3 regions of the Nocardia sp. CA-151230 genome follow, and region 3 is predicted to be linked to each of the others. Evidence: riboswitches for the same ligand, from Rfam matches in the RefSeq annotation. Region 3 holds a riboswitch; each other region holds the start of a gene.
What was found. A riboswitch is a leader RNA that binds a small molecule or an ion and turns the genes downstream of it on or off. The one in region 3 is predicted to bind S-adenosylmethionine.

Region 1 (4,122 bases), 190 kb from region 3:
CGGCTGGTAGCCCTGCGGCGCGCAGCCCTGGGACGGAACGGTATTCGCGGCGGGCGGGTAGGACGGCGGTGCGGCGTAGCCGGGCGCGGCCGCGCCGTTCGGCGGCGGGTAGCCCTGGTCGGGCGTGCCGGTCGGCGGCGAGAAGGAGCCGACCGGGGCCGGGTAGCCGTGGACCGGGGTGCTCGCCTGGTCGTAGGGGCTCGGCGCCGGCGTGTACATGGGCGTGGCGGCCTGGTCGTTCTCGCGCTTCTTCTTGAGCGCGAACCAGACGCCGCCGCTGATGAGAATGACGAACAGCAGGCCTATGAGGCCGAACGCGCGGTCGACGACGTTGATGCAGACTCGGATGAGAATGAGCACGGCGATGGCGCCGACAATGGCGATCGCGCGGCGCGCCGCGCCACCTGGTTGCTGTGACATGAGTGAGGTCCCCCGAACTCGAAAACGATTGCCGGGGCAGCATACCCAAGCAGGCTCGACTTCTCCCGGGTGCGAAGTTCGGTGCGACCTGGCAGGGCGGTGGTGGTGCGGCTACCGTTGATGGTCGTGGACACCACGGCAGCAGCAGTCATGGAAACGCCCGCCCGGCTGCGGTGGCTCGGCGTCGGGCTACCGCTGCTGACCGGTGGGGCGGCGGCCGGCGGGCTGGCGCTGCTGCACTTCCGGGATCCGCACGTGCAGGGGTCCTACGGGGTGTGCCCGTTCTACGAACTGACCGGATACTGGTGCCCCGGCTGCGGCGGGTTGCGCGGGCTGCACAACCTCACCGATGGCCGGATCCTCGACGCCATCCACAGCAATGTGCTGCTGCTCCCGCTGACATTGGGCTTCATCGCCTGGTGGGGCGCCTGGGTGGTGCGCGGGTGGCGGGGCAATCCGGTGCCGCCGCGACTACCGCAGGTGCTGCCCAGGTACGCGGTGTGGGTGGCGCTGGCATTTCTCCTGGTCTTCACGGTTGTGCGGAACACACCGTGGGGTAGTTGGATCGCGCCCGTTTAGGCGGGGCATGCTCTGCGTATGAGCGATTCGCTGAAGGAGCGCGTGCGGCAGAAGCTGATCCGGCAGCTCGAGGAGGATGGGCCGCCGGACCCCGATCAGGAGGACACCCGGCAGCTCTCCGTGCAAGTCGACCTCGATGCGCTCGACGCGGTGGCCGAGGACGATCCACTCGTCGAGGTGCTCGCGGCCCGTTACATGGTGCCCTGACCGGCTTCCGGCCGGTTCAGAAACCGCAGGCAGCCCCGCCCGCGGCCGAACTGCCGAAGGGGCGGGTCTCGGGGACCGGGTTCCAATGTCCCTCGGTGCGGGCGTAATTCCACGCCGGGCCGCGCGCCACCAGGGTGGCGATGGCGTCGACGAGGCGGTCGACATCGGCGGCGGTGGTGCCCAGGCCGATGCTGGCGCGCAGGGCGGCATCGACCCCGAGGCGGGACAGCAGCGGGTGAGCGCAGAAGCGGCCGTCGCGCACCCCGATGCCGTGCTCGGCGGAGAGATAGGCGGCCACCTGGCCGGGCTCGAAGCCGTCGACGGTGAAGGCGACAATGCCGACCGCGTCGGTGCTGTCGCGCCAGATCCGCAGGAAGTTCACGCCCGGAACGGTTTTCAGGCCGTAGCGCAGGCGGTGGGTGAGGTACTGCTCGTGCTCGATCACGGTGGTCTCGTCCAGCTCGGCGAGAGCGTCGCAGGCCGCGGCCAGGGCGGCGACGCCCAGCACGTTCGGGGAACCGGCCTCGTGGCGCTGCGGGGCGGGGGCCCATTCGACAACCTCGGTGCTCACCGAGCGCACCGCGCCGCCGCCGGCCAGGTAGGGCTCGGCCGCGTCCAGCCAGTCCCGGCGGCCGACCAGCACGCCCGCGCCGAACGGGGCGTAGGTCTTGTGGCCGGAGAAGGCCAGGTAGTCGATGCCGGTGGTGAGCAGGTCGATTCGGCGGTGCGGGGCCAGCTGTGCGGCGTCCACCAGGATGCGGGTACCGCACTGATGGGCGATCCAGGCCAGCCGCTCCAGCGGCAGCAGTTCGCCGGTCACATTGGAGGCGCCCGTAACAGCCAGCAGCGCAGCGGGTTTCGAGCACAGCTCGGCGACCAGGCGCTGGATGGTCTCCTCGATGGTGTCCGCGACCGGAACCACCCGGCGGCCGCGCCGGGTCCAGGGCAGCAGGTTGGCGTGGTGCTCCACATCCAGCACGACGGTGTCACCCGGCACACAGGCGGCGAGCAGGTTCAGTGAGTCGGTGGTGTTGCGGGTGAAGACCACCACCTGGTCGTCGGTCGCGTTCAGGAAGCGGGCGACCGAACCGCGGGCCGACTCGTAGCAGTCGGTGGAGACCCGGGAAGCGTAACCCGCGCCGCGGTGCACGCTGGCGTAGTAGGGCAGCAGGTCCGCGACCCGGTCGGTGACCTGCCGCAATGCGGGTGCGCTGGCGGCGTAGTCGAAGTTGGCGTAGCCGGCCGTCCCGCCCTGGACGAGCGGGACTCGCAGGTCACAGCCGGAGACGGCGGCGAGGGCGGCACAGGTCTGGTCGGCGAAAGCAGTCATCACGAAATCCCGTCGGGTTCATGGACACGCGATCGGGGAAACAGGAATCGATCGAGAGTCCGCGCTTGCCGCGCCCGGTCGGACGTCGGCCCGGTCGTCACCCGGAGCACCCCACCGCGGAGGAGGGTTGCCGACCAGCAAGCCGGGGCTTCGCACTGGTACTCATGACCTGATTGCAGAGACTCGCAGACGCGTCGCGGGCTTGTCAACCCTGACCGGCGTGGCCCGGCGGGGTCAGACCTTCTCGGCCCAGACGCATCGTTCGAGGTCCGGAACCCGTTCGCCGCCCCGGCCGGCGGGTGCGAGAAAGCGCTCGGTGTATTCCGCACCGCCGACCTGTTCGAGCTCGCGCCAGCCGTATTCGGCGAGCAGTCCGGACACCGCGCCGGGATGCAGCCCGAAGCGCCAGATACCTTGCCCAGCAACGAATCTGCGGTAGGCCGACTCGCATCCGTCGAGGTTCGAACCGTCGAGAAAGTCCTGCCGGATGTAGCTGAAGATCAGGCTGCTGCCCGCGGGCGCGGTGGCGAGCGCCGCGAAGGTGGCGCGCACGGCCTGCTCGGTCAGGTACTGGGTCACGCCCTCCCAAAGGAACAGGGTCGTCGACTCGGCGCGGTATCCGGACTCGGCCAGCGCGGTGGCGAGGGGCTGGCGCTCGAAGTCGATCGGGATCGGAACGACGGCGCCCGGCAGTGGGATTCGCCGCTGCTTGAGTGCGATGTTCACCGGCAGGTCCACCTCGAAGGCCGGTATCCCTGCCGGTGCGGCCAGGCGGCAGGCACGGGTGTCGAGGCCTGCGCCGAGTACGACCAGGGCTGCGGCGCCGTCGCGGAGGACGGCTGCGGTCCGCTCGTCGAAGTACCTCTTGCGGCAGGCCAGGCTGTTCCAGATGCCGGGATCCTGCCGGTCCATCACCCCGCGCAGCCAGCGCCGGGCGCGTGGCCGGCGCACCAGCGGGCGCAGCCCGGCGGGCAGCATTCGGATGGCGAGATCGTCTGTGAGTAAACGGTTTTCCGTGGGTTCGGCGTTCTCGGTCGCGGCGATGAGCATGGGGATCAGGGAGGTGCTGGCGGCTCTGTCGGCCATGGTGGCGCTACTCTTTCTGCATCCGACAAGTATCTGAACAAAGGCAGTAGTTGCATGGATGCAGATAAATATACGCTGCTGTCGCAGGGCAGCGCCGCCTATCGCGAGTACCTGACCGCGCAGGCCGTGGTCGCCCACACCACCGCGCAGGCGCTCGGGCTCGGCCCGACCGACTTCTTCGCGCTGAACCTGATCGCGCTGGCCGGATCCATGACCGCGGGCGAGCTGGCCGACCGCACCGGGCTGTCCACCGGTGCGGTCACCCGGCTGGTGGACCGGCTCGAGCGGGCCGGATATGTCCGGCGGGTGGCCGATCCGGCCGATCGGCGGAAGGTGGTGATCGAACCCGCGCCGGATCCGGGCGGCCGGATCGATGCCGTCCTCGCGCCGCAGCGGACGCGGATGGCGGAGGTGTTCGCCGATTACGGGCCGCAGCAGCTCGAGGTGCTGTTCGACTATTTCGCGCGGGCCGCCGGCGCACTGCGGGAGACCGCACATCA
Region 2 (4,122 bases), 910 kb from region 3:
TCGCGTAGATCCATGTCATCGAATGCGGCGGTCATGCCTGAATACATTACGGGTGCCGAGCCTCGCGCACACGTATTCCGGGCTGACGGTTACGGAGGTGTCATGTGCGCGAAACCGGAAGCGCGTCACGGCAATTCGCGCGAAACGGACACGATACGCGAGGTAACGCGCCTCCGGTGAGGCAGCGGAGATGCAGCGGACGGGCAGCGTTGTTTCAGCGGTCCGACTCGCGCAGGGTGCGGGCCAGGTCCATCGTCTCCAGCATGAGCTTGCCGACCGCCTCGGTCTCGGTCAGGAACCCGTCGTGGCCGTCCCGGGACCGGATGATCTCCAGCCCCTTGGAACCCGGCAGCAGATCGGCCAGCTCCTGCAGGGTGCGCAGCGGGTACAGCCGATCCGAGTCCACCCCGCCGACCACGCACGGCACCGGCGTGGACCCCAGCGCCGCCGCGATACCGCCGCGGCCGCGGCCCACGTCGTGGCGGTTCATGGCCTCGGTGAGCAGCACATAGGTGGCCGGGTCGAACCGTGAGATCAGCTTGTCGGCCTGGTACTCCAGATAGCTCTGCACCGCGTAACGCCCACCCGCCCACGGGTCCTCATCGCCCTGGGCATGGTTCTCGAAGCGGTGGTCGAGCTCGAACTCGGTGCGATAGGTCAGGTGCGCGATGCGCCGGGCGATGCCCATGCCGGTCATCGGGGCGCGCCCGGTGCCGTGGTAGTTGCCGCCCTGCCAGTCCGGATCGGCCGTGATGGCCGCGATCTGGGTGGTCTGGGTGCCGATCTGGTCGGCGGTGCCGCGCGGGCCGACCGCCAGCACCAGGGCCGCCCCGACCCGCTCGGGCCGGGCGACCATCCATTCCAGCACCCGCATGCCGCCCATGGAGCCGCCCACCACGGCGGCCAGGCGGTCGATGCCGAGCAGGTCGAACAGCGTGATCTCGGCGGCCACCTGATCGCGGATGGAGATCTCGGGAAACCTTGCGCCCCAGGGTTTTCCGTCCGCCGCCAGCGACGACGGCCCGGTGCTGCCCTTACAGCCGCCGAGCACATTGGTGGCGATGACACACCACTCGCGGGTGTCCACCGGCGCGCCGGGACCCACGATGCCGTCCCACCAGCCGGCCTGGCCGTGGTGCACGTCGGCGGGGCCCACCACGTGCGAATCACCGGTCAGCGCGTGCTCCACGAGCACCACGTTGTCCGCGTTCGCCGATAGTTCGCCCCACCGCTGCACAGCCAGCGTGACATCGGGAATGACGGCTCCGGTCTCGAGCTCGATATCCCCGATGGCAATGCTGCCGAGCGTCCCGTCGGGCGGCGGCAACAGCAGCTCCGCCGCGTGCCGGGCCGTGTTCGATTCGATGTTCACGGTCAATTTGCCGCCGCCGTCAGTCCGGCGCGCAGATCCGCCAGGATGTCGCCGATCCCCTCGATACCCACGGCCAACCGGACCAGACCAGGTGTGACACCGGACGCCAGTTGTTCGGCGGGAGTCAGCTGGGAATGCGTGGTGGAGGCCGGGTGGATGACGAGCGAGCGCACATCGCCGATGTTAGCGACGTGGCTGTGCAGCACCAGCGCCTCCACGAACTTCTTGCCGGCGTCCACGCCACCGGCCAGCTCGAAGGAGACGATGGCGCCGACGCCCTTGGGTGCCAGCTGTTTGCCCCGCTCGAACCACTGGGAGCTGGGCAGTCCTGCGTAGTAGACCTTCTCGACGCCGGGCTGCTCGGCCAGGAACTCGGCCACGGCCTGGGCATTGGCCACGTGCCGCTCGACGCGCAGGCTCAGCGTCTCGATGCCCTGCGCGATGAGGAAGGCGTTGAACGGCGACACCGCCGCACCCAGATCGCGCAGCAACTGTACCCGCGCCTTGAGCGCGTAGGCCGGCGCGCCGAGATCGGCGAACACGGCGCCGTGGTAGCTGGGATCCGGGGTGGTGAAACCCGGGAAGCGGGACTCACCCGCCGCGTCCCGCACGGTCCAGTCGAAGTTGCCGCCGTCCACGATCACGCCCGCGACCGCGGAGCCGTGCCCGCCCAGGTATTTGGTGGCCGAGTGCACGACGATGTCCGCGCCCAGTCGCAGCGGCTGGATCAGGTACGGCGTGGCGACGGTGTTGTCCACGATCAGCGGCACGCCCGCCGCGTGCGCGACCTCGGCGATGCCCGGGATGTCGAGCACCGAGCTGCTCGGATTGGCGACCGTCTCCCCGTAGAACGCCTTGGTGTTGGGCCGCACGGCCGTGCGCCACTGCTCGAGATCGTCCGGATCCTCGACGAAGCTGACCTCGATGCCCAGCTTGGGCAGCGAGTAGTGCAGCAGGTTGTAGGTGCCGCCGTACAGGTGCGGGCTGGCCACGATGTGGTCGCCGGCCTGCGCCAGATTCAGGATCGCGTAGGTCTCCGCGGCCTGACCGGAGGCCAGCAGCAGCGCGGCCACACCGCCCTCGAGCGCGGCGATGCGCTGCTCCACCGCGTCCTGGGTGGGGTTCATGATGCGGGTGTAGATATTGCCCGGCTCGGCGAGCCCGAACAGCGCGGCGGCGTGATCGGTGTCGCGGAAGGCGTAGGAGGTGGTCTGGTAGATGGGCAGGGCGCGGGCTCCGGTGGCCGGATCGGGAGCCTGTCCGGCGTGAATCTGCTTGGTCTCGAAGGACCAGCCGGCCGGATCCAGGTTGCCGTCAGCCGAGACGGCCGCGGGCGCGGTCGAGTCACTCATGTGTTCTGCTCCAAAAACAAGGTCGCCGAGTGGCGGAAGTTTGATGTTATCGAGAGGCGAATGGGCTTCGACACCAACACATTTCGGTAGACCTCCTAGTTGCGCTTGCGTTCGGCCTTCGAACGCCGGGTCTGCACCCGGAGCACCCCACCGCAGCTGGAGGGTTGCCGATCAGCAAGCCGGGGCCTTAACGCTGATGCTCTTGACCTGTCGCGCGATTCTAGCGGGCGGACGCCGGTGTTTCGGAAGTGGGGCTGGCCACAGCGGGCTCCGCGCAGGTGCGAACGAATTCGTGATACGCGCCGACCACGGCCTCCGCCATGCGGCGCGGTGACGCGATCAGACGCTCGTCGGCGAAGCCGGAATCGAAGTCCGATTCGGTGCCGGCCCGCATGATGGCGTGGAAGGTGCCGAGCAGCAACCGAACTCGCAGATCTGCGACGGTGGTGCCGAGGCGTTCGGCCAGCACCTGCGCGGTCTGCTCGGTCTTGTTCTCGGTGGCGGCCATGCTGCACGCCCGTACCGCGGCGGTGGACCGGATGATGCGCTGCATTTGCTGGAACCAGCGGAAGGGCAGCGGTTCGTCGTGGTCGACCACGCGGTCCACGATGGCCAGGAAGCTGTCCAGCAGCGCTTTCAGCTCGTTGCCGGTGCTCGGCTGCTCGCGCAGCGCATCCGCGTGTGCCCGCGCCCAGTCGGCGATGGGCGCGATGACGATGTCTTCCTTGCTGTCGAAGTACCGGTTCACGGTGCGCGGCGAGACGTCGGCCTCGTCGGCGATCTGTTCCACGGTGGTGGCGTCGAAGCCCTGGTCGTCGCACAGCCGCAGGGCGACGTCGATGATCCGCGCCCGGGTCTGTTCCTTCTTCCGCTCACGCAGGCCCGGCCGGTGACGTGCGATCACACCGAGGTGAGTTGACAACTCCGACATACCTCCATGGTAAGGGTTCGAGCGCTTCTCGTGTCCCATTATGCCAACTGTCGCAGTGCGACAAATTTCTCTTGACGTCAATTGGCCTCAGGGGTCAAGATTGTCGAGGGTGTTCCCGACCGTCCGTGAGGAGACGACATGACCGCCGCGACAACAACACTCGAAGACCGATCACAAAGCGCCGACCGGCGCGGAGCTGCGCGCTGGTGGGCCCTGGGCGTACTCGCTATCGCCCAGCTGATGGTGGTGCTGGACGCCACCATCGTCACCATCTCCATGCCTTTCGCCCAGCGTGACCTGGGCATCAGCGACGGCGACCGGCAGTGGGTGCTCACCGCCTACACGCTGATCTTCGGCGGCCTGCTGCTGCTCGGCGGCCGCCTCGCCGACTACCTGGGCCGCCGCCGCATGTTCCTGATCGGCCTGGTCGGCTTCGCCGGCGCGTCGGCGCTGGCCGGGCTCGCGCA
Region 3 (4,122 bases):
CTATAGGCATCAGCAAATACCTCATCGGGACAGCCCGCTCGGCCGTATGGCCGGGCGGGTTTCCCATTTCAACTGTTCACCGGGCCAGCACCCCGGATACATATCTCGTTCGCGTCGGCCCGTTTCGATCATTCGGTCCATATCTGCGGACTGCCTGATGAGGAAACAAAGGAAAATGCGCTTCGAGAATTTCGCCGCGACCGCGGCGTTGGTCATCGCTGCCATGGGCGTCACCGCCGGCACCGTCAACGCGGCCCCCGCCGCCGACAATGGCGTGATCGACTACGCCGCAACGACTTCCGACACCAATACCGTCATCCGCACGGATGCAGGTTCCATGGTTGTCGAGAACGGCAACTTCGAGATCAAGGCCGCCAACGGCACTGTTGTCGCGAGCACGCCGCTGTCCTTCCGGGTGGATGAATTCGAGTTCCCCATCGCGGCGGACATCGCCGACCACACCGCGACTCTGACCCCGCAGTTCGATATGGACCACGCGGTCTACAAGCCGGTCGACCAGGCCAAGGATGTCAACCTGCCCTACGAGGATCAGGCTCCCTGGAAGTCGGACTACGACCGTGAGCAGGCCGCCTGGAACCGTATGAAGGACACCATCGCCACCGGTGCCACCATCGGCACCCTGGTCGGCGGTATCGGTGGCGCGGCCATCGGCTGTGTCGCGGGTGCGGTCCTCGGTCTCGCGGTGACCGGTGCGCTGGCCACCCTGTTCGGTGCGGGCCCGCTGCTCGGTTGCGTCGTCGGCATTACGACTGTCGGCTTCCTGGGCACCCTGGCGGGTCAGCTGTTCGTGACCGCACCGGTCGCCATCGCCGCGGCCTACAACTACTTCGTCACCATCAACCAGCCGCACATCGAGGCGCCGAAGTAACCATCGCGAGGATCCCCGACCCCCGTCCGGCGCCTGCCGGGCGGGGGTTTCGCATTGTCCCGCGGCGGGACCACGGCCGCCGACTTGCAATCGAGGTGAATGCAATCCTGTCGCGGCGTGTACAGCGGTGCTGGAGTGGGGTGATGGGCGAGCTGACCTCGATTCACGGCGCGGCTGCCGCGCTCACTCCGGTCGACGGGACCGATCTGCGGCGGACCTTTTCGCACTTTCCCAGCGGGGTGGTGGCCGTGTGCGCACGCATCGGTGGGACACCGTACGGCCTGGTGGCGAGCACCTTCGTGCCGGTGTCCCTGGACCCGCCGCTGGTGTCGATCTGCATTCAGTATTCGTCGGAGACCTGGCCGCGGCTGGAACAGGCGAGCCGTTTGGGCCTGAGCCTGCTCAGCAGCGAGCAGGAGCCGGCGGCGCGCGGGCTGAGCTCGCGGCGGGGAGACCGCTTCCGCAACGTCGACCTGCACGCCGGGAACGGGAACGCGGCCTTCGTCGCCGGGGCCACGGCGTGGCTGGAAACCTCGGTGTACGAACAGGTTCCGGCCGGTGATCACGCGGTGGTTCTGCTGCGGGTGCACCGGCTCGGCACGCACCCCGATTCCGAGCCGCTGGTCTTCCACCGCAGCGGCTTCCGCGCCCTCTACGACCCGTCCCCCGATCGCGACGAGGCCGCGGGCTGATTTCCCCGTTTCCACCGGAATTCCGGAAAACGACTGTCATGCAATTGAATTCACGTTGATCGGGACCGGCGACATGCGCCGCCGGAATTCGTAGTGTCGTCTACACCATCCAGAGCGATCGAGAGACCCGGCTCGCAGACATCGCAGCAACCCCCGCGCACGTGGTGCGGGTGCTTCCGCCGGGACCGATGGAGGACGAATCCATGAGTACGCTGGCGGCGCCCACGCAGACGGAGCCCGAAGCCGAACACCACGGCGGGGATCTGCCCGTCGTCCGCGCCCGCCACCCGTGGCGCTGGGTCACCGCGGTGATCGCGCTGGTGCTGGTCGCGCAGTTCGCGCACGGGCTGATCACCAATCCGGGCTGGGACTGGGGAACCTTCGCGCAGTATGTCACCGCGAAGTCGGTGTTGTCGGCGCTGAAGGTGACGCTGGAGCTGACCTTCTGGGGCACGCTGCTGGGATTCTTCCTCGGTGTCTGGCTGGCCGTGGGCCGGTTGTCGAAGAACCCGGTGCTGCAGGCGATCGCGTGGACCTATGTCTGGGCTTTCCGGTCGATCCCGCTGATCGTGCAGTTGCTTTTCTGGTTCAATCTGGCCTACCTGTACAAGACGCTGTCGCTGGGCATTCCGTTCGGGCCGGAGTTCGCGCGGTTCCAGACCAATGGCGTGATCAGCGGATTCACGGCGGCCGTCGTCGGTTTGGCGCTGCATCAGGCCGCGTATTCGGCGGAGATCATCCGGGCCGGGATCATCTCGGTGGATGAGGGCCAGTGGGAGGCGGCCCGGTCGCTGGGCCTGCCGTGGCGGCGGCAGTTCTTCACGATCGTTGCGCCCCAGGCGATGCGCGGAATTCTGCCGAATGCCGCCAATGAGGTGATCAGCCTCTTCAAGGGCACCTCGATCGTGTCGACGATGGCGATTGCCGAACTGTTCTATCAGGTGCAGGTCATCTACGGCCGAAATGGCCGGGTGGTGCCACTGCTCATGGTGGCCACGGTCTGGTACATCCTGCTGACCACCGTGCTGAGCGTCATTCAGTTCTATATCGAGCGGCACTTCTCTAAGGGCCGTCGTTCGAAGGCCGGTGATCGGCGATGACCGAGTTCGCGATCGAATTGCGTGGCATCCGAAAGTCCTTCGGCCGCAATGAAGTGCTCTCGGGCATCGACTTGGCGGTGCGTCCCGGCGAGGTGACGGTGATCCTGGGCCCGTCGGGTTCGGGCAAATCGACGCTGCTGCGCACCATCAACCACCTCGAGCAGGTGGACGGTGGCACCGTCCGGGTCGGCGGCGAGCTGGTCGGCTATCGGCGCAAGGGCGGCAAGCTGTACGAGCTGCACGAGCGCGAGATCCTGAAGCAGCGGGCGCGCATCGGATTCGTGTTCCAGAACTTCAATCTCTTTCCGCACCTGACGGTTCGGGAGAATGTGGCGCTCGCGCCCGTGGCCGCCCAGCGGCGCTCCAGGGCCGAGGTGAACGCCGAGGCGCTGGAACTGCTGGCGCGGGTCGGCCTGGCGGACAAGGCGGACGAGTATCCGAGCCGGCTGTCGGGTGGGCAGCAGCAGCGCGTGGCCATCGCGCGGGCGCTGGCTCTGCGGCCGGAGGTGGTGTTGTTCGACGAGCCCACCTCCGCGCTGGATCCGGAGCTGGTCGGTGAAGTTCTCGATGTCCTCGAGGATCTGGCGCGCGGCGGTTCGACCCTGGTGATCGTCACCCACGAGGTCGGGTTCGCCCGCGAGGTCGCCGACACCGTGGTGCTGATGGACGCCGGCCGCATCGTCGAGCAGGGTCCGCCCGCGCAGGTGCTGGACAACCCGTCGCACCCGCGCACCAAAGCCTTTCTCGCGCACGTCCTCTGACGTGTTCCCACTAGGTAAGGAAAAGCCCATGTCCCTGGCGAGCCGCCGCAGACGGACCCGAACCCTGATCGCCGTCACCCTGCTGAGTCTGCTGGTGGGCGGCTGTGGCAAGGGTGATGGCGGCACCAGCGACACGCGCAGTGTGAACGGCCTGACCTATGACCTGTCACCGGAGCAGAAGGGGCGCATTCACGCCGACAAGGTGGATTCGATTGCCGCACAGGTCCCGCAGACCATTCGCGACCGCGGCACGCTGGTGGTCACCGGCACTGTCGGCGCGACGCCGCCGCTGGGCTTCTATGCCACCGACGATCGCACCGTCATCGGCTCCGAGGTGGATGTCGCCACGCTGATCGCCGACATTCTCGGCCTGAAGGTGGAGCGCCGGAACGCGGACTGGGCACAGAACTTCGTGAAGATCGACTCCGGCGAGGTCGACCTGTTCGTCAGCAATGTCACGGTCACCGAGGAACGCAAGGAGAAGTACGACTTCGCCACCTACCGCAAGGACGATATCGCCCTGGAGGTGCCCAAGGATTCGACCTGGACCTATCAGGACCCGAAGTCACTGGCGGGCAAGAAGATCGGCGTCACCTCCGGTACCAATCAGGAGCAGTTGCTGGTGGCCTGGAACGACCAGAACGTGGCCGAGGGCCTGCCCAGGCTGGAACTCGCCTACT

Region 1: it holds a riboswitch for S-adenosylmethionine, as region 3 does, so the genes downstream of both, ACQP1O_RS01900 (aminotransferase class V-fold PLP-dependent enzyme) here and ACQP1O_RS01090 (amino acid ABC transporter permease) in region 3, are expected to answer to the same signal.
Region 2: it holds a riboswitch for S-adenosylmethionine, as region 3 does, so the genes downstream of both, ACQP1O_RS04995 (bifunctional o-acetylhomoserine/o-acetylserine sulfhydrylase) here and ACQP1O_RS01090 (amino acid ABC transporter permease) in region 3, are expected to answer to the same signal.

What each region holds. Positions count from the first base shown of each region.
Region 1 is NZ_CP192061.1:434,380-438,501, forward strand. It holds gene ACQP1O_RS01885 (hypothetical protein) at 1-420, opposite strand, end outside; gene ACQP1O_RS01890 (DUF2752 domain-containing protein) at 541-999, shown strand; gene ACQP1O_RS01895 (hypothetical protein) at 1,018-1,206, shown strand; gene ACQP1O_RS01900 (aminotransferase class V-fold PLP-dependent enzyme) at 1,223-2,536, opposite strand; SAM riboswitch class IV at 2,593-2,706, opposite strand; gene ACQP1O_RS01905 (SAM-dependent methyltransferase) at 2,771-3,622, opposite strand; gene ACQP1O_RS01910 (MarR family winged helix-turn-helix transcriptional regulator) at 3,677-4,122, shown strand, end outside.
Region 2 is NZ_CP192061.1:1,151,316-1,155,437, forward strand. It holds gene ACQP1O_RS04985 (hypothetical protein) at 1-35, opposite strand, end outside; gene metX (homoserine O-acetyltransferase MetX) at 215-1,333, opposite strand; gene ACQP1O_RS04995 (bifunctional o-acetylhomoserine/o-acetylserine sulfhydrylase) at 1,375-2,724, opposite strand; SAM riboswitch class IV at 2,821-2,932, opposite strand; gene ACQP1O_RS05000 (TetR/AcrR family transcriptional regulator) at 2,945-3,655, opposite strand; gene ACQP1O_RS05005 (MFS transporter) at 3,794-4,122, shown strand, end outside.
Region 3 is NZ_CP192061.1:245,675-249,796, forward strand. It holds gene ACQP1O_RS01080 (hypothetical protein) at 176-889, shown strand; gene ACQP1O_RS01085 (flavin reductase family protein) at 1,033-1,581, shown strand; SAM riboswitch class I at 1,684-1,776, shown strand; gene ACQP1O_RS01090 (amino acid ABC transporter permease) at 1,785-2,681, shown strand; gene ACQP1O_RS01095 (amino acid ABC transporter ATP-binding protein) at 2,678-3,442, shown strand; gene ACQP1O_RS01100 (ABC transporter substrate-binding protein) at 3,471-4,122, shown strand, end outside.